Regions from separate parts of the Ferdinandcohnia sp. SAFN-114 genome, predicted to be linked through region 2. Evidence: predicted binding sites of a transcription regulator. Region 2 holds the regulator's gene; the other holds the start of a gene.
The links. The regulator CtsR, encoded in region 2, represses protease genes until heat stress. The targets are predictions, from matches to a motif close to ATGGTCAATAAAGGTCAAACA.

Region 1 (20,541 bases), on a different contig from region 2:
TGCTTTCGTCATGGCACTGACTATATCTTGAACCTGAAGAAGTTATCAGGTCCTCCGGCGTATTATGCGAAATATAATTTGTACCTAGTCAGGTAGGATTTCGCATCCTAGTACTACCATGATTCATGGCAGCCTATAAGTCGATACACGGCTGATAGATTACTCTACATACCGCTCGGCATTGCCTTATCGCATCAAGTACGACTTAGGTTTCACCGATAAAGCCGGATTATCACTTATGTGTTACCACATAAGGCGACTAATTACTAATCGAACCCACGTCCAAAGATATTGGCACTTAAGCTTCTACGAGTGTAGTCGATATATTAGCATTTCGCTAACTTTTCAGCCTATCGACAGGCTTCCAAGCAGCTAGTCTGGTTGTTCTCTTCCTTCGTCCTCAGACGGCGAACTCCGGCGTAGCCCACTTAAAGTGAGTCCCTGACCCTACCACATGGGCGATGGAGGGAGGAACCGCTATAGACTGTTATTAAGCAGCTAAAGCGAAGTTGTTGTTTTCTTTGCCAGTTATAGGCGTTGACGTTTTAACGAGGCCGATCCCCTCGACTCGCAACTTAAGCTCAAACTACCCCTGTCGAATCCGTAGCGTCCCCATATGTCGAATGATAAGCGGTGAATCTCTTCGTCAGCTTGCTCGTTCAAATCCTCACGTATGTCTAATACGCTCCGGTTCTCACTCACTTCGCTTCCTTGACCTTCTTGCTTCTAATTCGCCAAACATTCTTAAATGATAATGATGAACTTAATCACCAGTTATCTGGGTGTTTCGGATGAAGTGTTTTTGCTTTCGTTGACTATTCAATTGTCAACCACATGTCTTATTATAGCACATGTACTTACAATTTCAATTGTAAGTTATTGTAAGTTACGTGAATCAAATACACATCGGTGTATTTGCGCCCTGATTTTTTTCGAGCACGCTCGAAAAATTACATTTAAAAAATCTGTGGCATCCGCCGGAGGCTAACTTTATTCAGTTATGCCGTAACTTTGATTATTCGTTAAACTTTTGATTCATCTATCAATAAATTAGAGTTTGTAAACTACTGCTGAATAAAGTTACATCTTTTGTCGTTCTCTGAAAGCACGTTCGATGTCACGTTTCGCTTCTTTTTTCTTCAGATCTTCACGTTTGTCGTACTTTTTCTTACCTTTACCAAGACCTAATAAAAGCTTTGCATACCCATTTTTTAAATAGATTTTAATTGGAACAAGCGCATAGCCTTCTTCCTTTGTAAGACCAATTAGTTTGTTAATCTCTTTTTTATGAAGTAGAAGCTTACGTGTACGCAGCGGTTCATGATTATATCGGTTACCTTGCTCATAAGGGCTAATATGCATGTTGTACAGGAATACTTCACCGTTATGAACACGGGCATATGAATCCTTCAAATTGGCTCTGCCATTTCGAAGAGACTTAATTTCTGTCCCTTGAAGAACAATTCCTGTTTCATAGGTTTCTTCAATAAAATAATCATGATTGGCTTTTTTGTTTTGTGCGATTACCTTGCCTGCACCTTTTGGCATATTGATTTCCCCCTTAACACGGTACCTTATATTTTAACAAAAATTGGACAACATCACAAGGCAAGGGCTCGACTCAATAACATAAAATAATTCATGGACCCACACCCCTGAGTCTGTTGCTTACTAATTGCCTTTTTAGCATAGAAATACATCCATGCCATGAATCCACCACCTATTAAATTAAACAAACACTATTCAAAAGCCCAGCATAAAAAAGCACTCCACACTTGTGGAGTACTTTAGGTTATCTTCTCTTCTTGCGTTTCTTATTTTTCTGAGAAGGTACATTATCAAAATTCTTCTTTTTCTTACGTGGTTTGCGAGTTGACCATTCGCCATCGTTATTACGGTCGCTCTTCTTGTCATCATTCGAACTAGATCGACCTCTTCTTTTTTCGGATTTAATAATCGTAGGTTGTTCCTTCGAAAACTTGCGACGGCTTCCTTTCATGCCGACAACCTCAAAGTCAACAGAACGCTCATCCTTATTTACGTTGATAACACGAACCGTAATTTCATCACCTATGCGGAATACATTCCCGGTCCGTTCTCCAATCATCGCGTAACTTCTTTCGTCATACCGGTAATAGTCATCTGTTAAATAACTTACGTGAACGAGTCCTTCAATTGTATTTGGAAGCTCAACAAACATTCCAAAGTTTGTAACAGAACTTATGATGCCATCGTATTCCTCACCGATTTTATCCATCATGTACTCTGCTTTTTTCATGCTATCTGTTTCACGTTCAGCTTCAACTGCACGACGTTCCATATTGGAGGAATGCTCAGCAATATCCGGAAGTTTTTCCTTCCATTTATCCTGAGTGGCATTGTCTAGCTTTCCTTGAATTAAATAGGTACGGATCAATCGATGAACGATTAAGTCTGGATAACGTCGAATTGGCGACGTGAAATGTGTATAAAAATCAGTTGATAATCCAAAGTGACCCACGCTTTCTGGATCGTATTTTGCTTGTTTCATTGAACGCAACATGACGGTTGAAACAACCATTTCCTCAGGTTTACCCTGAACTGCTTCAATGACTTCCTGTAATGCACGAGGATGAATTGAATTTCCAGCTCCTCTTACAAGATAGCCAAAGTTCGTAATGAATTCTAAGAAACGTCTTAACTTCTCTTCATTAGGATCCTCGTGAATTCGGTAAATAAACGGCACATTCATCCAATGGAAATGCTCAGCAACTGTTTCGTTTGCAAGTAGCATGAACTCTTCAATTAATCGTTCACCCACGGAACGCTCCCTTAAGACGACATCATATGGTGCGCCTTCTTCGTTCACAAGAACCTTTGCTTCTTTAAAATCAAAGTCAATCGCGCCACGTTTCATTCGTTTTTCACGAAGAATTGTAGCAAGTTGTTCCATATCTTCAAACATAGGAACGAGTGGCTCATAACGTGTTCTTAGTTCTTCGTCTTTGTCTACAAGAATGCTGTTTACATCCGAATACGTCATCCGTTCCGTCGTTTTAATAACACTTTGGAAAATATCATGTTTAACAACAGCACCGTTTTGGTCAACCTCCATCTCACATGATAATGTTAGACGATCAACCTTTGGATTTAATGAACAAATCCCATTGGATAAACGATGTGGAATCATCGGAATCACGCGATCGACAAGATAAATACTAGTTCCGCGGTCACTCGCTTCCTTATCAATAGGCGAACCTTCTGTTACATAATGGGTAACGTCAGCAATATGCACACCTAGCTTGTAATTGCCATTCTCAAGCTTTGTAACTGTTACAGCGTCATCTAAGTCTTTAGCATCGGCACCATCGATAGTAACTATAACTTCATTTCGTAAATCGCGTCGATCTTCGAGATCTTTTGGATCGATCGTATCTGGTGTATTGTTTGCCTGTTCTAATACATCCCTTGGAAATTCCTGTGGAAGGCCATGCTTATGAATAACCGAAAGAATATCGATTCCAGGGTCATTTTTATGACCTAAAATTTCAACTACTTCTCCTTCCGCACTCATTCTCCCTTCAGGATATGTGACAAGCTTGACGACAACCTTATGTCCCTCAATTGCACCATGTGATGCCTGCTTCGGAATGAAGATGTCATTGGCAATTTTTTTATCATCAGGAATAACGAATCCAAAGCTTTTACTTTCCGTATATGTACCTACAATTGTTTTCACGCCGCGTTCAATAATCCGAACAACGGTGCCTTCTTTGCGTTGACCAGAAGACTCCGTGCTTATTCGAACAAGAACGGTATCACCATGCATTGCATTCTTTAATTCATTTGGTGGAATAAATACATCATCCATTGTCTTATCTTCCGGCATCACAAATGCAAAACCTTTCGCATGCCCAGTAAGAGTTCCTCTAACAAGGTTCATTTTTTCCGGAAGACCGTAGCGATTACTTCGAGTTCGAACGACTAAGCCCTGTTCTTCCATTACCACAAGAGCTTTGACAAAGTCCTTAAAATCCTCCGAACCTTTAATTCCGAAAGCCTCCTCAAGTTCCTGAACAGTTAATGGCTTGTAGGCTTCTTCCTTCATAAAGTCCAATAATTGATTAATATGTTTTTGGATATCTTGTTCCATTTTTTTCCCTCCCGTTACCAATCTAACTGCTCTAAAAATGCATACACATCCTCATGCAGTTGGTCACGTTCTTTGTCTAGGGTAATGACATGTCCTGACTCTTCGTACCATTTAATCTTTTTAAAATCATTTTCAACTGCTTCATATATAATATTCGCACTATCAGGATTTATCATTTTGTCATGACGAGCCTGTGCAACAAAAGTAGGCGAATAAATCATATCGACATTATCCCGCACTTCTGCGATTAGGTTTTGCAATGCTTTTAACGTATTCATCGGGGTCTTCTTAAATTCTTCAATTTCTTGCTCGATTTGTTCAGGTGATTTCCCTTCAAATCGCTTATATTCCCGTGCATACTCAACAACACCCTCATACATGACCTCTTCGCTTTTTAAATACATAGGCGCACACATCGTCACTATCCCTTTTATAGGTACAGTGTATCCCAATTTTAACGAAAATACCCCACCAAGTGACAATCCTGCAACAGCAATATTTTCGTAGCCTTTGTCTTTTAAAAACTGATAGCCATTCATGACGTCCTTCCACCAATCCTCGTGACCGGTATGGACTAATTCTTCCGGTGGAACACCATGTCCTTTGTATATGGGTGCATGACAGGTATAGCCTCTATTTTCAAGGAAACGGCCGAGCATTCGAACATCTGCCGAATTTCCTGTAAAACCATGTAGTAATAAAACAGCCTTTTCTCCACCTTCAAATAGGAAAGGTTGAGGTAGTTTGATCTTCATTATGTATAACTCCTTTATGATGGTATTCAAAAATTCGCCAAATGATAAGCTGCGAATCTCTGCAAGATTTTAACCAAAGATGGAACGAGTACCATGTATATGTGCTTGCGTCTACTCGTTCATTCTAGAATGTAAATTCCTCAGCACAAGGCTGCATGGAAGAATATTCTATGTAGTCGCCTCACTCCGGTCCTCAAGCAGCTAGTTCCTTGACCTTCTTGCTTCTGATTCGTCGAATTTTTGAATTATTATTTTTCGACATCCAATATGTTTATTTTGCGCATTTTTTCGGTATTCTACTATCGTACATGAAAGACCTTTTTATACGCAATAAAAAAGGCTAGACATCTACTGTCTAACCTACTTTTGAATAGTTTTATAGTTCAAAGTATGATACTGCAATTGTAAGAACAAAGAATAATACCGCTAAGACAACTGTAATTCGGTGTAAAACTGCGTCAAGTCCACGAGCCTTTTGCTTTCCGAATAACTGCTCAGCACCACCAGAGATAGCGCCAGATAGACCTGCGCTTTTACCGGATTGTAATAAGACCACTACGATCAACGCGATACATACGATTACTAATAATGTAACAAATACTCCATGCAACATATAAAACTACACCTCCTGAACGAGAACGCATATGACGTTAGTATAAATGTACCATAAAAATACAAAGTGGACAATACTGCATTTTCTGACTTTACATTTTTTTCAAACCTAATATATGGAACTACAATATGTCGTAGTTTTTTCCAAGGATTCACTTCATGATTTGGGCTGTTAACGTCCATATTAAGGTTGACTACCTTGAAAGGGATGATGATAAGTGATCAATTGGGATTTTGATGAAATGGTAAAAGAACAGAAAAAACACAAAGCGAATTATTTAGGTGAGAATACACAGCAAGATAAGCAAAAGAAGCAGCAGCCGAAGAAAGAAAAGTAGTTAGAAGTCGTGCTCCATGTTTTGAGGAGATTCTTCATCTTTATTCGTGCTTAACGAGTGCGAATCTGGGTATTTTTAGGAAAATGCAGTCTTCTTTATGTTCTTTGCGGGTACGAATCTGGAAAGTTCTAGGAAACACCGGTCCTCTTTATGTTCTTTGCGGGTACGAGTCTGGAAAGTTCTAGGAAACACTGATCCTCTTTATGTTCTTTGCGGGTTCGAGTCTGGAAGGTTCTAGGAAACACCGATCCTCTTTATGTTCTTTGCGGGTTCGAGTCTGGAAGGTTCTAGGAAACATCGGTCCTCTTTATGTTCTTTGCGGGTACGAATCTGGAAAGTTCTAGGAAACACTGATCCTCTTTATGTTCTTTGCGGGTTCGAGTCTGGAAGGTTCTAGGAAACACCGGTCCTCTTTATGTTCTTTGCGGGCACTAATCTGGAAAGTTCTAGGATAATCCATACCTCTTTACGCTCTCAGGGTTGTGTGTTTAACCGCGAAACCACAATTCAGCAAAAAAAAACGACAAGCCACTAAGCTTGTCGTTTTCCTTTTATGAGATTAACCTCTTAGGTTGTAGAAAGATGCTAATCCGTTGTATTGAGCTGTTTCTCCAAGATTGTCTTCAATACGTAGTAATTGGTTGTATTTCGCAACACGGTCAGTACGTGATGGAGCACCAGTCTTGATTTGGCCAGCGTTTGTAGCAACTGCGATGTCAGCGATTGTGCTGTCTTCTGTTTCACCAGAACGGTGAGAGATAACTGCAGTGTAGCCTGCGCGTTTTGCCATTTCGATTGCATCAAATGTTTCAGTTAATGTACCGATTTGGTTTACTTTGATAAGGATTGAGTTACCTACGCCTCTTTCAATACCTTCAGAAAGTTTCTTTGTATTTGTAACAAATAGATCGTCACCAACTAGCTGAACTTTTTTACCTAGGCGCTCAGTTAGAAGCTTGTGACCTTCCCAGTCGTTCTCGTCTAAACCATCTTCAATAGAGATGATTGGGTATTTTGAAACAAGATCTTCGTAGAATGCAACCATTTCTTCAGAAGAAAGAACTTTACCTTCCCCTTTAAGATGGTATTTACCGTCTTCTTTGTTGTAGAACTCAGAAGATGCTGCATCCATTGCAAGACGTACTTGCTCGCCTGGCTTGTAACCAGCTTTTTCAATTGCTTCTACGATTGTTTGTAGAGCTTCTTCGTTTGAACCAAGGTTTGGAGCAAATCCACCTTCATCACCAACAGCTGTGTTTAAGCCTTTTGCTTGTAAAACTGCTTTTAGGTTGTGGAAAATTTCTGCGCCCATGCGAAGTGCTTCTTTGAAGCTTTCTGCACCAACAGGCATAACCATGAATTCTTGAATGTCAACGTTGTTATCCGCATGCTCTCCACCGTTGATGATGTTCATCATTGGTACTGGAAGAGTTTTTGAGTTGAAGCCACCAAGGTATTGGTATAAAGGAATTTCAAGGAAGTCAGCTGCTGCACGAGCCGCTGCCATAGATACACCAAGAATTGCGTTTGCACCTAATTTACCTTTGTTTTCTGTGCCATCAAGCTCAATTAATGCACGGTCGATTGCAACTTGGTCAGTTACGTCGAAACCGATGATTTCTGCAGCAATGATTTCATTAACATTGTTAACAGCTGTTTGTACACCTTTTCCAAGGTAACGGCTCTTATCGCCATCACGAAGCTCAACTGCTTCATATTCACCAGTTGAAGCACCACTTGGTACTAAAGCACGGCCAAATGCGCCGGACTCAGTATATACTTCAACTTCAACTGTAGGATTTCCACGAGAATCTAATACTTCACGAGCGTATACATCTATGATAATTGACATAATAAAATCTCTCCTTTTCGATTAAAAAATAGTTTATTAGGTCGTTCTTTTAAAAATGAATCAGTTACTTTTATTTCTTAAGTAAGCTGTTTCCAGTCATTTCAGCTGATTTTTGAATACCTAGTAGGTCAAGCATGGTTGGTGCTAAGTCTCCTAGGATTCCGTCTTCTCGTAATGCAAAACCTTCTTTTGTTACAATCACAGGTACTGGATTCGTAGTATGTGCAGTCATTGGATTGCCTTCAAGGGTAACAACCTCATCAGAGTTACCATGGTCAGCTGTGATGATGGCTGCTCCACCTTTAGCAACAATGGCATCAACTACTTCTCCTAAGCACTCATCTACTACTTCAATAGCTTTAATCGTTGGCTCAAGTAAGCCTGAGTGTCCAACCATATCTGGGTTTGCAAAGTTTAAGATAATTGCATCATGCTTATCATCTGCAATTTCTTGTAAAAGTGCATCCCTTACCTCATAAGCACTCATTTCTGGCTTAAGGTCATAGGTTGCCACTTTTGGTGAGTTAATTAAAATACGAGTTTCACCAGGGAATTCCTTTTCACGTCCACCACTCATAAAGAAAGTAACGTGAGGATATTTTTCAGTTTCCGCAATGCGAAGCTGTTTTAAACCATTTTGTGAAAGTACTTCCCCTAAAGTGTTATCGAGATTCGTTGGCTTGAATGCCACGTATCCATCTACACTTTCACTGAAGTGAGTTAAGCACACAAAGAATAGCTTGTTTGGATGCTTTGGTCCACGATCAAATGAACGGAAGTCTTCATTTGTAAACGTATTTGAAATTTGGATGGCACGGTCTGGTCTAAAATTATAAAAGATCACCGCATCATTGTCTTGAATCGTTGCAACTGGTGAACCATCTTCTTTTACAATGACAGATGGTAGAACGAATTCATCGTAAATGCCATTTGCATAGGAATCATCGACAAGTTCAAATGCATTTTTATATGTTGGACCTTCTCCGTAAACCATTGAACGGTATGACTTTTCAACGCGCTCCCAACGTTTGTCACGGTCCATTGAATAATAACGGCCAGACAAGGTTGCGATTTCACCAACACCGTATTCTTTTATTTTTTCATCAAGCTGTTCTAGATATATTCTCGCGGTTTGAGGACCCACGTCTCTTCCATCTAAAAAGCCATGAATATATACTTTTTCAACGCCTTCTGATGCAGCAAGTCGTAACAATGCAAATAGATGATCAATGTGACTATGTACACCGCCATCTGATAATAAACCGAATAGGTGGAGGGCAGTTCCATTTTCCTTTACATGTTTCATCGCATCAAGGAATGTTTCGTTTTGCTCAAATTCATGATCGCGAATCGCAACATTAACACGAGTTAAGCTTTGGTAAACAACTCGGCCTGCACCGATATTTAAGTGTCCTACCTCTGAATTCCCCATTTGGCCTTCTGGTAAACCAACAGCCTCGCCACTTGCCTGTAAAGTAGCGTGTGGGTATTGGTTCCAAAAACGATCAAAATTTGGTTTGTTTGCTTGAGCAACTGCATTTCCTTTTACTTCATCGCGAAAAGCAAAACCATCTAAAATGATTAGTGCAACTGGAGATTTACTCATTACTTCTGCGCCTCCAAAAGCTTAACAAAAGAGGAAGCATCAAGACTAGCTCCACCAACTAGAGCACCATCAATATCTGGTTGTGCCATGTATTCTTTAATGTTTTCTGGTTTAACACTTCCGCCGTATTGAATGCGAACAGCATCTGCTACATCAGCAGAGAATTGTTCAGCTACTACTTTACGGATATGTGCACAAACTTCGTTAGCATCTTCTGCTGAAGAAGATTTACCTGTTCCGATTGCCCAGATTGGTTCATAGGCAATGACAACTTCTTTCGCTTGTTCAGCTGTAAGACCTGCTAATGCCTTTTGAATTTGTGTTCCAACTAAGTCATTTGTTTGGCCTGCTTCACGTTGCTCTAATGTTTCACCACAGCATACGATTGGAACTAATCCATGAGCAAATGCTGCAAGTGTTTTTTGATTCACTGTCTCATCAGTTTCAGCGAACATTTCACGGCGCTCAGAGTGACCAAGGATGACATAGTCAACACCTAGATCCTTTAAAGCTACAGGGCTGATTTCTCCTGTAAATGCTCCGCTTTCTTCAAAGTGCATATTTTGCGCACCAATTTTAAGGTCATAGTTTCCTGCTTTTACGTTTGCAACTAGGCGCTCTAAAAATAGTGCTGGCGCACAAACAACAGAATCAACCTTTTCTGGTGATGGAATTAGACCATTAATTTCTTCTACAAAATGAACTGCTTCAGAAAGAACCTTATTCATTTTCCAGTTTCCTGCAATGATTGGCTTTCTCATGTTCACCATCCCTTTCGATTAGAAAAGTGCACGGCGCACAGTCTTAGGTAACAAGCATAAGACGAGCGCTGACAGAAGGTGTCTTTTTACCTTCCGAAGCGATTGGCTTAGACCCGAGAGCCGAAGCGCCTGGAACTAGACATTGAAAACTAGTTGCACTTATTTTTTTATTTATCGTTAAGTAGTACGACTCCTGGAAGCTCTTTACCTTCCATAAATTCTAGCGATGCTCCACCACCAGTTGAAATGTGGCTCATTTTATCAGCTAGGCCGAATTTCTCAACTGCTGCTGCAGAGTCACCGCCACCAATAATTGAGTATGTATCAGTAGCATCAGCTAGTGCTTGACCAACGGCTTTTGTTCCGTTAGCGAATGCATCTAATTCAAATACACCCATTGGTCCGTTCCAAATGACAAGTTTAGAGTTTAGGATAACATCTCTGTAAAGTTCAGCTGTTTTTGGTCCAATATCAAGTGCTTCCCAATCGCTAGGAATCTCTTCGATTGAAACAATTTTAGTGTTAGCATCATTTGAGAAGTCGTCTGCAACTTTTACATCAACAGGCATATAGAAATTAACGCCTTTTTCTTTTGCTTTGTTCATGAATTGGGTAGCAAGATCAATCTTATCTTCCTCTAAAAGTGATTTACCGATTTCGTGACCTTGAGCTTTTACGAATGTATAAGCAAGTCCTCCACCAATGATTAAGTTATCTACTTTTTCTAGGAGGTTTTCGATAACACCAATTTTGTCCTTAACTTTCGCACCACCAATAATTGCAGTGAAAGGACGCTCTGGGTTAGAAAGTGCTTTACCCAATACTTCGATTTCTTTTTCCATTAAGAAACCTGCTACTGCTGGTATGTGTTCAGCGATCCCAGCTGTTGAAGCATGTGCACGGTGAGCGGCACCGAATGCGTCATTTACATACACATCAGCAAGTGATGCAAAATGTTTTGCTAGCTCTGGATCATTCTTTTCTTCTCCAGGGTAAAAACGAACGTTTTCAAGTAAAAGAACATCGCCTTCGTTCATCTCTGAGATGGTTTGTTCAACCTCTGGACCGTATGCTTCATTTGTTTTGCGAACTTCGATACCTAAATGTTCGCCTAAACGCTTAGCAACTGGATCTAAACGAAGCTCATCCACAGCTTTACCTTTCGGACGACCAAGGTGACTCGCTAAAATGACCTTTGCCCCTTCTTTACGAAGGTACTCAATTGTTGGTAATGCTGCACGAATACGAGTCTCATCAGTTACCTGACCATCTTGCATTGGAACGTTAAAATCAACTCGACAAAAAACTCGCTTGCCTTTTACATCCATATCTCTAACTGATTTCTTATTCACAGGGAAGGCCTCCGTTCTATGTAATATTGGTAAAAAACATGTGCCCTAAGCACAAAGTATCCTAGCGGTAATTAGCATCTCATATAGACATCAAAAAGGGAAGGGAACATTCCCTTCCCTTCACAAGTTCTATTATAGTGGTTGTTGCTTTAGTTTAAAAGAACAATGTGTTTTACTAATTGACTAATATGACATACTAATCAAACGGTTAACTTAATCAAATACGCCTCGGCGTATTTGCGCCCTATTTTTTTCGAGCACGCTCGAAAAGTTACCATTAAAAAATCGTGGCATCCGCCGGAGGCTTAATTTTATTCAGGAGGGGTACTCCTGCTGAATAAAATTACAGACCCTTTGATGCGATGTAATCTACAAGGTCAACTACACGGTGAGAGTAACCACTTTCGTTGTCATACCAAGAGATAACTTTTACCATGCTGCCTTCCATAACCATTGTTGAAAGAGCATCGATAGTTGAAGAATTTGAATTTCCGTTGTAGTCACTTGAAACAAGTGGCTCTTCACTGTAACCCATAATTCCGTTTAATTCATTTTCAGAAGCTTTGCGTAATGCAGCATTTACTTCCTCAACAGTTACGTCTTTTTCTAACTCAGCTACTAAGTCTACAAGAGACACGTTTGGAGTTGGAACACGCATTGCTCCACCGTTTAATTTACCTTTTAATTCAGGTAATACTAGAGAAACAGCTTTTGCAGCACCAGTAGATGTTGGGATAATGTTTTCAGCTGCTGCACGAGCACGACGGTAATCCTTATGTGGTAAGTCAAGGATTTGTTGGTCATTTGTGTAAGAGTGAACAGTTGTCATCATACCACGCTTAATTCCAAAGTTTTCATTTAGAACTTTAGCAAATGGAGCTAAACAGTTTGTTGTACAAGAAGCATTAGAAATTACGTCATGGCTTGCTGCATCGTACTTATCTTCGTTAACACCCATAACGATAGTAATATCTTCATCAGTTGCAGGAGCAGAAATGATAACTTTCTTTGCACCAGCTTCAATATGTTTTGCTGCATCAGAACGCTTAGTGAAACGACCAGTTGATTCAATAACTACCTCAACTCCAAGGTCTCCCCAACCAAGTTGAGCTGGGTCGCGCTCAGCTTTAACTAAGATCTCTTTTCCATTAACAACAAGGTTGTTTCCATTAACAGATACTTCTGCATTAAGAACACCATGAACTGTATCATACTTTAATAGATGTGCTAACATATTTGCATCTGTTAAATCGTTTACTGCTACTACTTCAACATTTGGATTTTTTAGAGCCGCACGTAATACGTTACGACCAATACGTCCAAAACCATTAATACCAACTTTTACTGCCATTTTTGATTTCCTCCTTTTGTATGTGAAACCTAAAAAAATATTATTTAAGAGGTTGATTTACCCCTTTATTAACTCTTTCGCTGCACCTTCATCTGTTATTAACAGTGTCTCAGGCGCCTGCTTTAAGTATGCTTGAATGGCTGTTGCCTTCGAAGCTCCACCAGCTACGGCAATCACATCGTGAATTGCGTTCAGACCTTCTAGCTGGATGCCAATTGTTTGAACCCGATGGACCACTTTCCCATCTTCGTCAAAATAATACCCAAAAGCCTCTGCGACTGCATGAGATTCAATGATTTTTTTCATGTCCTCTTCATCTGTTTTACGCCGCTTAGCCATTGTAATAGCGTCTCCTATTCCGTGAACGACCATACTTGACGATTTAATCAAATTCAGGACATCCCGAATCGATGGTTCGGCCACAAAGGATTGATACGCTTCATTGCTCACAACATCAGGTACATGGAGGAGACGGTAATCACCAGAAGCTTTTTCGGCCATCTTTGCGCAAATGGTATTTGCTTGATTTTCTACTCGTTCTCCTAGTCCACCTCTTGCTGGAACAAATAATATACTTCGCCCTTTCGAATCTGGGGTCATCATTTCTGCGACCTCAACGAGGGTTGTACCACCAGTAACTGCGACGATATTTTCTCCAGAAAGCCTTTGTTTTATTCTTGAAACGCAAGCTCTCCCCATTTCTTTTTTCACCCAAGGAGTTGTGTCACTATCGCCAGAAACGACAATTACACCTTTTATCTTTAACTTTTCCTTAAGCTGTGATTCTAAAACCCGTAAACCTAAAACTTCCTTCATGACATCCTCAAGGTCCTTTAATAGTTCAGCACCCTCACTTGTTAAGCTCATTCCAGCCGTACTAAAGTCAACAAGGTTTTGTTCTTTTAAAAATTGAACTTCACCACGGAGGACACGTTCGCTATGACCAAGACTCGTAGAAAGATTCCTTCTTCCAATCGGCTGCATAAGTCGTATGTATTTGAGGATCTCATGGCGTTTCTGCATAACCTCTAGTAAATCAGGTAATAATTTTTGTTGTACCTCAATAATCGAACTCATTTATTCATTTCCCCTTTTTACTATAAGGGACTGTTTTTGTCCCGCTGTGACATATTATGTCCCGCTTACAGTAAAAAAAAACAACTCGTTAAATCAAATACGCCTTGGCGTATTTGCGCCCAGATTTTTTCGTGCTTGCTCGAAAAATTTCCTTTGAAAATCTGTGGCATCCGCCGGAGGCATACTTTATTCAGTATTGAATAAAGTTTGTATATCGCCGTGTTACATTTTCTATAGTACCAGTACTTTTAAAAGAATGCAATAAATAAACTGCCTATTTTTTAGGCAGTCAGATTATTTTAAATATTTACTTAGATACTCTTGAATGACTTCTTTATGGATAATCCCATACTCCACTTCGTTTCCGTCAATTTCGATAACCGGAATCATGATTTGATATTTTTCAAGAAGTTCATCATCTTTATAAATATCAACCTCATTGAGTTCTAATGGAAATTCCTCACTTAATTCCTCGATAACCCGCCTCGCTTTTGTACAAAGGGAGCAATTATCTTTTGAATACATGGTGACTTGAATGCGTCTCAACTGTTACACTTCCAATCTACTTGCTGTATCTTTTTCGCTTCGATGAAGATGGTATATTTAATTGATCACGGTATTTTGCAATTGTTCTTCTGGACACAAGAATACCATGCTCCTCCTTAAGTATACTGACAATATCCTGGTCTGACAAAGGCTTTTGTTTATTTTCCTCATCAATCAACTCTTTTAAAACGTTCTTAACCTGAGTTGATGACGTGTCGGTTGAACCCGTTGTCTGGATGTTGCGACTAAAGAAATATTTCATTTCGAAGATACCAAATGGAGTTTGCACAAATTTATCTTTTACTGCACGGCTTACAGTTGATTCATGAATGTCTAAACTTTGTGCAACATCACTCATTATAAGCGGTTTTAGATGAGCTGGTCCTTTTAGAAAAAAGTCCAGTTGGCGATTGATGATTTCGTTCATGACATTTTGTAAGGTGAGTTTTCTCTGCTCCAAACTTCTCATAATCCATTGGCACTGGTCCACTTTTTCTTGAAGATAGGATTTAGTTTTTGAATCTTTTTCTTGTATGAAATGTTGGTAATACTGAAGATTCAACGAAACCTTTGGTAAATATGAATCGTGCATGTTCATGATGACAGCACCATTTTCAACTTGAATATCAAAGTCAGGAACAATATATTGTGCTTCTCCTCCATGAAAAGCTGCACCTGGTCTCGGCTGAAGAGTTTGGATAAAGTCAAAAATCTGTTGAATATCAAAGAGCTTTACATCAAGTTGCTTTGCGATTTCCTTCCAGGACTTTTCTGCGAATTCTTCAAAATAGTCCTGAATAATTGTTTCAGCAAGACTATTCCGCTTTGGCAATTTCCTGAGTTGTAGAAGTAGGCATTCCTGTAAGGACCTTGCCCCTACCCCAATCGGATCTAGACTTTGAATATAGTGAATTGCACTTTCGATGGTTTCTGTATCGGTATTAAGGTCCTTTGCAATCTCCTCCTCCGGAAAATACAGATAACCGTTGCTATCCAAAAGTTGAATTATATACTCCATCGTTCGCTTTTTTTCGGTGTTCACTTTCATATATGAAAGTTGTGTAAGCAAATGTTCATAAAGGGTTGTTTCTTTTTTTCCAATATAGTCAATCGGATTTGTATAGGATTCATTTTTGACCTTTGATTTCATTACTCTATTAAAATCCGTTTGTTTTACTTCTATTAGGGGATTTTCTAATGTTTGCTCTTCTAGAAATTTAGTCAGATCCAAAGAAGAGTATTGTAAAAGAGTTATAGCTTGAGTTAGCTCCTTTGTCATGACTAGCTTTAATGATTGCTGTTGAAAAAGTCCAGTTTGCATATTCACTCTCGTTTTCCCCCTTCCCCTGAGTTGTATTAAATGGAAGCGTTTACTTTTCTTATTGTAATGAACAACCTCATTTTATCGAAGAGGTTCTATCGCTAATTTTAGCTTACTTCTATGGTATCGAAAAAGTTAAATTTTAGCACGCATTTTTATTCATTTTTTGAAAGAATCTACTTTAAAGAGGTGATTTGAATTGAAAAAAAATGAGATTATGTATACCGGCCCGGTGACGGGGACTTTGGATGAAGCAAAAAAAGCGAAAAACAACGAAGAGTTCGCAATTGAATTTGATCCCATTCAAACAATGTGGGCTGTGAACCCAGTTGACGAGGATGTGTACGAAGGAACATTAGGGTATAAGGATAATTAGCGATTTGGAGTTGGAATTTTGGCGACGTGATGGGCGGGGGATATCTATGCCAACGTAGTCTGATTGTTTGCTGATGAGGGTATGATTCGCGTTTACATTACCTTTTAGGTTGATTTCTGACTTGTAAGGGTACGATTAGCACGATTGTGTTCCCTTTTGGCTCGATTTCCGGCTCGTAAGGGTACGATTCATGCGTTTGTGTCCCCCCTCAACTATTTTACGAAAAAAGGTACCAATACCATAATACGCAAAAAGGACCAGATTTTACTCTGGTCCTTTCTTCATTAGCGCCCTCGGCAGGATTCGAACCCACGATAAGAGAACCGGAATCTCTTGTGCTATCCACTACACTACGAGGGCATGTCTGAATAGAAACTGCACTCATCATTATAGGCTAGAACGCATTTGATTGCAAGATGTATGTTTTAAAACACTCCAATTCGGTTATGATGGTATACGTATCAAATTTAGTTTTTTTCACATCGATAAAGGTATGTCATAAATGTTTGTAGAATAAGATAAGTTAGTAAAGCGAATTGTTTGACCTTTACTGACCTTAATTGTATGATGGAAATACATAGTAGTAAAGTTTTTAATTTGTTTTGAAGGAGGAAGTTAAATGAATTTAATCCCTACAGTTATTGAGCAAACAAACCGTGGAGAACGCGCCTATGATATTTACTCACGTTTATTAAAAGACCGTATTATCATGCTTGGAAGTGCCATTGATGATAATGTTGCTAACTCAATTGTGTCTCAGTTATTGTTCTTAGCAGCTGAGGATCCTGAAAAAGATATTTCTTTATACATTAACAGCCCTGGTGGTTCGATTACAGCTGGTATGGCTATTTATGACACAATGCAGTTCATTAAGCCAAAGGTTTCTACAATCTGTATTGGTATGGCTGCTTCTATGGGTGCTTTCTTACTTGCTGCTGGTGAAAAAGGCAAGCGTTTTGCGCTTCCTAACAGTGAAGTTATGATTCACCAACCACTTGGTGGAGCACAAGGGCAAGCAACTGAAATCGAAATTGCGGCTAAGCGTATCTTATTCCTACGTGATAAGCTAAACAAAATTTTAGCTGAGCGTACTGGTCAACCACTAGAAATTATTGAAAAAGACACTGACCGCGATAACTTCATGACTGCTGAAAAAGCAATGGAATACGGATTAATCGACAAGGTTATGTTCCCACAAGACAATAAATAAGAAATAATAAAAATCCTCTCACATCTAATCGTGAGAGGATTTTTTTATGCTTCTTTTTGAACAAATTCAGTTAATGCTTCAACCGCTGCTTCTTCATCATTTCCATCAGCAATTAATGTAACTGTTGTACCGCTGCCAACTGCTAAGCTCATTAGACCCATGATACTTTTTGCATTTACCTTTTTTCCATCTTTCTCTAAAAAGATATCTGCAGAAAATTTATTTGCTTCCTGAACAAACATCGCTGCAGGACGTGCTTGTAACCCCGTTCTTAAAGCAACCTCAACTTGTCTTTCCACCATTCGTTTCTTCCTCCTCAAATTTTTCTGTACATTCTTAAGTTGTGTTTTTTTTTAGTATTTCCTATTAATACGTAGGTTGAGCTCTAAAGGTTTCATATTTTATTTAAAAATGATAACGCTTTATTTTTCTCCAAGTGAGCAATGTGCTCACTTTATAGATTGGCCCGCTCGTAGCTTATCAGCAATTTCATCGATTTTTCGAAGTCGGTGATTAATGCCCGACTTACTAATCTGGCCTGATGTTACCATTTCGCCTAACTCTTTAAGTGTGACATCCTGATAGGCGACGCGAAGCTCCGCAATTTCTCTTAATTTATCGGGTAGAATGCCTAGGCCGACTGTTTCTTCAATGTATCGAATGTTTTCCACCTGACGAATCGATGCCCCAATAGTTTTATTAAGGTTAGCTGTTTCACAATTGACGAGGCGGTTCACCGAATTTCTCATGTCACGGACAATTCGAACATCCTCGAAACGAAGCAATGCCTGATGCGCACCAATGACATTTAGGAACTCTGTGATTTTTTCTGCTTCTTTTAAGTAGGTGATAAAACCTTTTTTTCGTTCTAACGTTTTAGCGTTGAGATCAAAAACGTTCATCAATTCACAAAGTGAGTCATTGTGTTCTTTATATAATGAAAAAATCTCAAGATGGTACGAGGATGTTTCTGGGTTATTAACAGAGCCACCTGCTAAAAAAGCTCCGCGTAAATAGGAGCGTTTGCAGCACTTCTTCGCTACTAATTCCGAAGAAATTTCCTGCCTTAATGAAAAGCCTTCAAAAATCTTCAAGTCTTCTAATATTTCCTTTGCATCCTCAATAAGGCGAACAAGATATACATTGTTCTTCTTAAGTCTCATTTTCTTTCGAACAAGGAGCTCTACTCCTACATTATAGCATTTTTTCAGAAGTGTATAAATTCTTCTCGCAATCGCGGCGTTTTCCGTTTGGATGTCAACCACCATTTTTTGGTTAGAGAAGGAAAGTGCGCCATTCATTCGGATCAAAGCTGAAAGCTCGGCTTTTGCGCAGCAGTCTTTGATGTCTAAATTTGTAAGTTCTTTTTTCGTCTCTGATGCAAATGACACAGTTCCACCTCCCTTTTTTTAAAAGTGGGTGATTTACCCTCAATCACCCTTTTTATTTTTAATGAGCAAATCGTATAACAGGTTTGCTACTTTTGTAGTGTCGTGTCTGATAACTCCATTATCGTATGAAATAATTTTATCATGGATGATAGCTAAACCTAAAGCAGAAAGCCTTTCAGTGTCGTAAACTACAGGTTTTGCTAGCTCTTTTGCATATTTTTCTTTTATATTCTCAGGAATCTCTCCATTATTGACAAGAACAGTATCAATGAAATTGACGCCCATATGATCGTACAAAGCTTGAACATGGTCGCTAGCTGTAAAATTCAACGTTTCCCCAGCCTGTGTCATTACATTACATATATAAACTTTTTTTGCTTTCGATTTTAAAACCTCTTCACCGATTTTGGGTACAAGTAAATTCGGTAAAATACTGGTGTAGAGGCTACCAGGACCAATGATAATCATATCTGCCTGTTGTATTTTTTCAATCGATTCTTGTAGAGGTTCTACATCACTAGGTGTTAAAAATACACGCTTTATTTTTTTCCCCGAATATGGAATCTTGGATTCTCCTGAAACAACAGTACCATCCTCCATTTCAGCATGTAGAATGACGCTTTTATTTGCCGCCGGAAGGACCTTTCCTCTTACATTGAGGACTTTACTCATTTCACCAACTGCGTGAACAAAATCCCCGGTAATTGTAGTCATTGCCGCAAGAATCAAGTTCCCCAGGGAATGACCTGATAATCCATTCCCACCGGCAAACCGATGTTGAAATAAATCTTCAATTAGTGGCTCCACATCTGACAACGCAGCTAATACGTTTCGAATATCACCAGGCGGTGGGATATCCATCTCATCTCGAAGACGACCAGAAGAACCCCCGTCATCTGCAACCGTCACAATTGCCGTGATATCAACAGGTAGATATTTTAACCCTCGTAAAAGTACAGAAAGACCTGTTCCCCCACCAACGATGACAATCTTAGGTTGTTTTGGCTTGGTCATTACTTTTTGTCCTTTCTCTTCTCAATATCGCGGTGAGAAACATGGGTCTGATATTCATCCTTGAAATGATTTGCGATATATTCGGCAAGCGTAACAGAACGATGCTGTCCACCTGTGCAACCAATTCCAATAACAAGCTGACTTTTACCTTCCCGTTTGTATTGAGGAAGCATAAATGCAAGCAAGTCGGTTACCTTTTCAATAAACTTCTGTGTTTCGGTCCATTTTAATACATAACCTGAAACATCATCTTCAAGTCCAGTTTTCGGTCTCATCGTTTCGATATAGTGTGGATTTGGAAGAAAACGCACATCAAACACGAGGTCAGCGTCAATAGGAATACCATATTTAAAACCAAATGACATTACGTTGACTGTAAAGGTAGGTCTTGATTCGGATGCAAATTGCTTTAAGATTTTCTCGCGTAATTCTCTTGGTTTTAACTCAGAAGTATCATAAATGTATTGTGCTCTTCCCTTAAGTTCATCAAGAATTTCGCGCTCTGCCTGTATCCCTTCCAATGGAGAACCAGTCGGAGCAAGAGGATGAGAACGTCTTGTTTCCTTATACCGAGTAACAAGAGTCGTATCCTTTGCGTCAAGGAATAAGATTTGCGGAGAAATCCATGAGACTTCTGAGAGCTCGTCAAGTGATGCAAAAAGGCTATCGAAAAACTCACGGCCCCGTAAGTCCATGACGAGTGCAACTTTATTCATTTTTCCGCCAGATTCTTTCATCAACTCTAGAAACTTTGGAAGCAAAGTTGGGGGTAGGTTATCTACGCAAAAATACCCTAAATCTTCAAAACTTTGAATGGCAACCGTTTTTCCGGCACCTGACATTCCAG
Region 2 (7,312 bases):
CCGCAAACGGCCTAAACGATACATCACCAGGTCGCAAAACGATAAATGGTATATCGCAATCAGCATATAAACGATACACCAACAGTACGGATGAGCCTCTTTTGATTTACTTTAAACATACTATACCAATATATCTCACAGAATCCCCATAACCGCCCGTTTTCAATCTTACCCCCCATAAACCATGTTAAATTTTACATACTAATGAATATCAATAATTTATATCAGTTTGTTTATGATAAAAATGTCATAGTTATAAGTATTAATTACTATTCTAAAAAAATGGGTCCTAAGAAATCATAATTTAATTGATGAATCGTATAATTATAAAACACTAAATTTTTTCTTGTTTAAAAAAGGGGATTTAGGTTGCCTATCGAATACCTATACCTAATAAAAGGTTTTTGCATATACATAAAAAGGGAGGATGTAACATGATTGATTTTATTGCATCGTTCCAAACAGAAGAATTTTTAACGATGTCGATACGGATTTTTTTAGCCGCGTTATTATGCGGGTTAGTCGGCTTGGAAAGAGAGGTACATAAGCACCCTGCTGGGTTTCGTACCCATTTGCTAGTTGGGGTCGGCTCCTGTTTAATGATGTTAATGTCAATTTACGGGTTCCAGCCTTATTTAGAAATGAGTACAAACGTACGTTTTGATCCAGCACGGATTCCTTCCTATGTGATAAGTGGTATTGGATTTTTGGGTGCCGGTACTATTCTTGTAAGGGATGCAACGGTTCGGGGGTTAACAACTGCTGCCTCCATTTGGGTGGTTGCCGGTCTTGGGTTAATTATCGGATTAGGCATGTATGCTCCTGCCATATTAACAACAATCGTTGTTTTACTGAGTCTAATTTTCCTTAATCGATTTGAGGAATTCTTCTTTAAATCCAGAAAAAGAAAAGTTGTTCATATCATTATCAATGAAGATATTTCATCATTTTCTGCAATCTTACAACTATTTAAAGATAATGGTTACCGGGTAAGGGATTTTAACATTAAGTACTCGAAGGATAAAATTAATAATAATTGCCAGTACACGATTGATGTTGAGGTCGGAAGTAAAAACGAACGTTTGCGATTGTATGAAGAATTGTCAAAACAAGAAATGGTGCAAAAAATTTTCTGATTTGGTGTTTAGAGGGGTACTAAATTTGGAAAGTATAGGATAGTAAATGCCTTGAAAATGATTGCCTAAATAATTTTGACGTTCGATTTGAAAAGCGAAACAGTTGAAAAATTAGTGCGGTCATTTTATATTATAGTTATAGTCAAATATAGTCAAAGTCAAGGTGAGGTGTGGTCATAATGAGGAATATATCTGATATCATCGAACAATATCTTAAAAGTGTTCTTGATACAAGTGATCGAGCTATTGTTGAAATAAAAAGAAGTGAGATTGCCGATAAATTTGAATGTGTCCCATCTCAAATTAACTATGTAATAAATACACGATTTACTTTAGAGAGAGGCTATTTAGTTGAAAGTAAACGAGGTGGTGGGGGTTATATTCGTATTATGAAGGTAAAAACGAATAATGATTCTCAGTTGATTAATCAACTCGTTCGCCTTATAGACAAACGGATTTCTCAAACGAGTGCAGAAGATGTCATTTTGCGTTTAATTGAGGAGGAAGTAATCTCGAAAAGAGAGGCGAAGATCATGCTAAGTGTAATTGATCGTTCCGTCTTGTTTATTGAGCTTCCTCATCGGGATGAGTTGAGAGCACGCATGCTAAAGGCAATGCTAACATCCCTCATGTATAGATAATAAGTTAAAGCCACCGGCGAATGCCACGATTTCTTAAAGGTAATTTTTCGAGCATAGGATTAAAGACTAAGAACGCCACATCCTGTGGCAACGTCTTTGTGACCCACTTCATGTGGGCCTAAAAAAATCGGGCACAAATACGCCAAGGCGCATTTGATTAAGTAGGAAGGTGCTTACCATGATATGCCAAGAATGCAATCAACGTCCTGCCACATTACATTTTACAAAGATTATTAACGGTGAAAAGACAGAGGTTCATATATGTGAACATTGTGCTCAAGAAAAAAGTGAGATGTTTATGTTTCCAGGCACATCTGGCTTTTCAATAGATAACTTATTAGCAGGACTTCTACAATTTGAACCACTTGCAGGTTCAAAGCAAAATGCTTTTCAACAAAATGAGATTTTACAATGTAGTAACTGTAAAATGACTTTTCAACAATTTGCAAAGGTAGGTCGGTTTGGCTGCTCGCATTGCTATCCAACCTTTGAAAAACAACTTACCCCAATCTTAAAACGTCTGCATAGTGGTAATACACATCATACAGGGAAAATACCAAAACGAATCGGAGGCTCCTTCCATATCCGGAAAGAGATTGAACAATTAAAGCATAAGATGCAGGAGTATATTTCCCTAGAGGAATTTGAAAAGGCTGCAGAAGTTCGTGACCACGTAAGGGCTTTAGAGAAAAAGCTAGGTGGTTACAAAGAGGGGGAGGTATAATCAATGTCACTTGAACATTTTATCAATCAAGCCTTAAGCTCTTGGATGAGTCAAGAAGGGCCGGATTCGGATATTGTCTTAAGTTCAAGGATCAGGCTTGCTCGAAATTTGAAAAATGTCCCCTTTTCAACGGTGTATTCAAATGAAGAAGCTCAACAAATTGTGGAAGTCTTCCAAAAGGGCTTTTCAGGGAAGAGTTTTCCTTCAATTGGAGAAATGGAATTATTAAAAATGATGGAGCTCCAACCAATTGAAAAGAGGGTACTTGTTGAAAAACATTTGATTAGTCCACATTTAGCTGAGGACTCTACGTATGGAGCTTGTCTTTTATCTGAAAATGAAGAAATTAGCATTATGATTAATGAAGAAGACCATATTCGAATACAATGTTTATTCCCAGGGTTACAATTATCGGAAGCTTTACGGGTTGCAAACAACCTGGATGATTGGATTGAAGAGCATGTCGATTACGCGTTTGATGAAACAAGAGGTTATTTAACCAGCTGCCCGACGAATGTAGGGACTGGGATACGTGCATCTGTGATGATGCATCTGCCAGCACTTATCTTAACTCATCAAATGAGTAGAATTATCCCGGCAATCAATCAACTTGGCCTTGTTGTAAGAGGAATATATGGTGAAGGCAGTGAGGCGTTAGGAAATATTTTTCAAATTTCAAACCAAATTACGCTTGGAAAGACGGAAGAAGATATTGTTGAAGATTTAGAGAGTGTTGTTGCTCAGTTGATTGCGCAAGAACGTTCTGCACGAGAAGCTTTGGTAAAAACCTCTAATATTCAGTTGGAGGACCGAGTATTCCGTTCCTATGGGGTTTTAGCTAATAGTCGGATCATTGAATCGAAGGAAGCAGCTAAATGTTTATCAGATGTCCGATTAGGTATAGATCTTGGCTATATAAAAGATATATCAAGAAGTATCCTTAATGAACTCATGGTTTTAACACAACCTGGATTCCTACAATCATATGCTGGTGGGGCATTAAGGCCAAATGAAAGAGACGTTAAAAGAGCGTCTATCATTCGAGAAAGATTGAAGCTAGAAAATAATAAGACTACCGACATGGAGGGTGATGGGTTATGATGTTTGGCAGATTTACTGAGCGTGCACAGAAGGTATTGGCTTTAGCTCAAGAGGAAGCTGTGCGATTAGGGCATAACAATATTGGAACTGAACATGTATTATTAGGTCTTATTCGAGAAGGCGAAGGAATCGCTGCTAAGGCCTTACTTGCACTAGGATTAGGTCCCGAAAAAATTCAAAAAGAGGTCGAGGCTTTAATTGGCCGTGGTCAAGAGGGATCACAGACAATTCATTATACTCCGCGTGCGAAAAAGGTAATCGAGTTATCAATGGATGAGGCTCGGAAGCTTGGTCACTCTTATGTAGGTACAGAGCATATTCTACTGGGATTAATTCGTGAAGGGGAAGGCGTCGCTGCACGGGTATTAAACAATTTAGGAGTGAGCTTAAATAAAGCTCGTCAGCAGGTTCTACAGTTATTGGGAAGCAATGAGTCATCATCGGGGCATCATGGTGGAGGTTCTACAAATGCCAATACACCTACCCTAGATAGTTTAGCCCGTGATTTAACTGCGATTGCAAGAGAAGGCAGCCTAGATCCAGTTATTGGCCGTAGTAAAGAAATTCAACGTGTGATTGAGGTACTAAGCCGTCGTACGAAAAACAACCCAGTTCTAATCGGGGAGCCTGGTGTTGGTAAAACGGCAATTGCAGAAGGTTTAGCCCAGCAAATTATCAATAATGAGGTACCAGAAACGCTTCGTGATAAGCGAGTAATGACCCTTGATATGGGTACCGTGGTTGCGGGTACAAAATACCGTGGGGAATTTGAAGACCGCTTAAAAAAGGTAATGGATGAAATACGCCAAGCTGGTAATATCATTCTATTTATAGATGAACTTCATACCCTAATCGGAGCAGGTGGAGCAGAAGGAGCAATTGACGCGTCAAATATCCTAAAACCATCACTTGCTCGCGGTGAACTTCAATGTATTGGTGCTACCACATTAGACGAATACCGAAAGTATATCGAAAAGGATGCCGCGCTAGAGCGACGCTTCCAACCAATTCAAGTGGATGAACCAACTGTCGAAGAATCTATTTTAATTTTAAAAGGATTACGCGACCGTTATGAAGCGCATCATAGAGTATCAATCTCAGATGAGTCTATCATTCAGGCTGTTAAACTGTCAGATCGCTATATTTCAGACCGTTTTCTACCAGATAAAGCAATTGATTTGATTGATGAAGCTGGTTCAAAAGTTCGTCTTCGTTCCTATACTGCACCACCAAATTTAAAGGAGCTTGAACAAAAGCTTGAAGAGGTTCGCAAGGAAAAGGATGCGGCGGTTCAAAGTCAAGAGTTTGAAAAAGCTGCATCATTACGTGATTCCGAGCAACGTCTACGTGAACAGTTAGAAGAAACGAAGAAAAACTGGAAGGAAAAGCAGGGGCAAGAGAACTCTGAGGTTACTGTAGATGATATCGCAATGGTCGTATCAAGCTGGACCGGTGTCCCTGTATCTAGACTAGCACAAACTGAAGCGGATAAATTATTAAATATGGAAGAAATCCTTCACTCACGAGTAATCGGTCAGGAAGAGGCGGTTAAAGCTGTTTCCAAGGCAGTTAGACGTTCACGTGCAGGATTAAAAGATCCGAAGCGCCCAACGGGTTCATTTATTTTCCTTGGTCCAACGGGTGTAGGTAAGACAGAACTGGCTCGTGCTCTAGCTGAATCTATTTTCGGTGATGAAGATGCGATGATTCGTGTAGATATGTCTGAGTACATGGAGAAGCATTCCACATCTAGACTAGTGGGTTCACCTCCAGGGTATGTCGGCTATGAAGAGGGCGGCCAATTAACTGAAAAAGTGCGTAGAAAGCCATACTCTGTCATATTACTGGATGAAATTGAAAAGGCACATCCAGATGTATTCAATATTTTACTTCAAGTGCTTGAGGATGGACGTTTGACTGATTCAAAGGGGCGCACCGTTGATTTTAGAAATACGATTTTAATTATGACTTCAAACGTCGGAGCTAGCACATTAAAGCGTAACAAATATGTTGGCTTTGCCCTTGAAAGTGAAAAACAAGATTATAAAAACATGAAGGATAAGGTAATGGAGGAATTGAAGAAAGCGTTCCGCCCAGAATTCCTTAACCGTATTGACGAAATCATCGTCTTCCATTCACTAGAGAAGAAGCATCTGAAGGAAATTGTAACACTCATGTCAGATCAGTTAACGAAACGTCTAAAAGAGCAAGACTTTGAGCTTGAGTTAACAGAAGCGGCAAAAGACCGAATTGCTGAAGAAGGTTATGACCCTGATTATGGGGCACGCCCATTACGTCGTGCTATTCAAAAACAAATTGAAGACCGTTTGTCTGAAGAGTTATTACGCGGTAAAATAGAAAAAGGAAAGAAAATTGTAATGGACTTCAATAACGGAGAATTTGTGATTCAAACGAAAGAAGTCGAAGAAACTAAAGAAACAGTGAAATAACATGTAATTTGTAAAAGAGGTATACATTATCTAGTTTGTGTATACCTCTTTTTTCTAAATAATGCTTAGCTCTAGGCACCAACGGCTCAAGGATACAAGCTAATCGCTTCTAAAGGAAAAAAAGTCCTTCTTTCAGCGCTTATCTTTTGCTTGTCGCCGGTTAGAGGCGCCTTGTGCTTCTAATAAAGAAAGGATTAATGACGATGGCAAAAACAAAAACGAAATTCACCTGTCAATCCTGTGGCTATGAAACACCAAAATGGATGGGAAAATGTCCCGGATGTGGTTCATGGAATTCATTAGTCGAGGAAACTTTGCATAAGCCAGCTAGAAAAGGTGCTTTTACTCATTCAAGTCCCACAGTTCAGCGAAAGCCTTCACCAATCACTTCAATCGAGTCAGAAAATGAACCAAGAATGTATACAGAAAATAAAGAATTTAATCGCGTACTTGGTGGCGGGATCGTCAGGGGTTCACTTGTCCTAATTGGGGGAGACCCAGGTATAGGAAAGTCTACATTACTGCTACAAGTATCCTCTCAATTAGCCAAACAAGACAAGGTTTTATATATTTCCGGAGAAGAATCGGTCAAGCAAACTAAGCTACGATCTGATCGCCTAGGTGTTTCCTCTGATCAATTGTATGTCTTAGCGGAAACGGACCTCGAATTTATTTCCCAGACAATTTCTGAGCTTAAACCTTCTTTTGTAGTCATTGACTCCATTCAGACGATTTATCACTCTGATATTGCCTCTGCTCCTGGTAGTGTGTCACAGGTACGTGAATGTACAGCAGAGTTAATGCGAATAGCAAAAACAAATGGGATTGCTATTTTTATCGTTGGTCATGTTACGAAAGAGGGAAATATTGCAGGCCCACGTTTGTTGGAGCATATGGTGGATACTGTTCTTTACTTTGAAGGGGAACGTCATCATACATACCGTATTTTACGTGCAGTTAAAAACCGTTTTGGTTCAACCAATGAAATGGGTATATTTGAGATGAAAGAAACAGGCCTTGAAGAGGTGGCAAATCCATCTGAAATTTTTCTGGAAGAGCGTTCTGCAGGATCCGCAGGATCAACGGTTGTTGCATCAATGGAAGGGACACGACCCGTTCTCGTTGAAATTCAGGCTTTGATTTCACCAACTAGCTTTGGAAATCCACGACGAATGGCAACTGGGATTGACCATAACCGGGTTTCGTTATTAATGGCAGTATTAGAAAAAAGAGCTGGTTTTCTTTTACAAAACCAAGATG

Region 1: a site for CtsR is predicted at 16,617-16,637, ahead of clpP (ATP-dependent Clp endopeptidase proteolytic subunit ClpP). Genes of this name have one in related genera too.

What each region holds. Positions count from the first base shown of each region.
Region 1 is NZ_JBPFDQ010000076.1:5,217-25,757, forward strand. It holds RNA gene ssrA (transfer-messenger RNA) at 268-606, opposite strand; gene smpB (SsrA-binding protein SmpB) at 1,081-1,548, opposite strand; gene rnr (ribonuclease R) at 1,793-4,132, opposite strand; gene ACR65M_RS20320 (alpha/beta hydrolase) at 4,147-4,887, opposite strand; gene secG (preprotein translocase subunit SecG) at 5,264-5,497, opposite strand; gene eno (phosphopyruvate hydratase) at 6,397-7,689, opposite strand; gene gpmI (2,3-bisphosphoglycerate-independent phosphoglycerate mutase) at 7,760-9,295, opposite strand; gene tpiA (triose-phosphate isomerase) at 9,295-10,056, opposite strand; gene ACR65M_RS20345 (phosphoglycerate kinase) at 10,224-11,408, opposite strand; gene gap (type I glyceraldehyde-3-phosphate dehydrogenase) at 11,752-12,759, opposite strand; gene ACR65M_RS20355 (sugar-binding transcriptional regulator) at 12,817-13,836, opposite strand; gene ACR65M_RS20360 (glutaredoxin family protein) at 14,131-14,373, opposite strand; gene rpoN (RNA polymerase factor sigma-54) at 14,399-15,703, opposite strand; gene ACR65M_RS20370 (hypothetical protein) at 15,903-16,079, shown strand; tRNA gene ACR65M_RS20375 (tRNA-Arg) at 16,368-16,439, opposite strand; gene clpP (ATP-dependent Clp endopeptidase proteolytic subunit ClpP) at 16,699-17,289, shown strand; gene ACR65M_RS20385 (HPr family phosphocarrier protein) at 17,334-17,591, opposite strand; gene whiA (DNA-binding protein WhiA) at 17,739-18,680, opposite strand; gene mgfK (gluconeogenesis morphogenetic factor MgfK) at 18,720-19,694, opposite strand; gene rapZ (RNase adapter RapZ) at 19,694-20,541, opposite strand, start outside.
Region 2 is NZ_JBPFDQ010000020.1:59,775-67,086, reverse strand. It holds gene ACR65M_RS08820 (MgtC/SapB family protein) at 435-1,136, shown strand; gene ACR65M_RS08815 (CtsR family transcriptional regulator) at 1,316-1,777, shown strand; gene mcsA (protein-arginine kinase activator protein McsA) at 1,956-2,501, shown strand; gene mcsB (protein-arginine kinase McsB) at 2,505-3,602, shown strand; gene clpC (ATP-dependent protease ATP-binding subunit ClpC) at 3,599-6,052, shown strand; gene radA (DNA repair protein RadA) at 6,256-7,312, shown strand, end outside.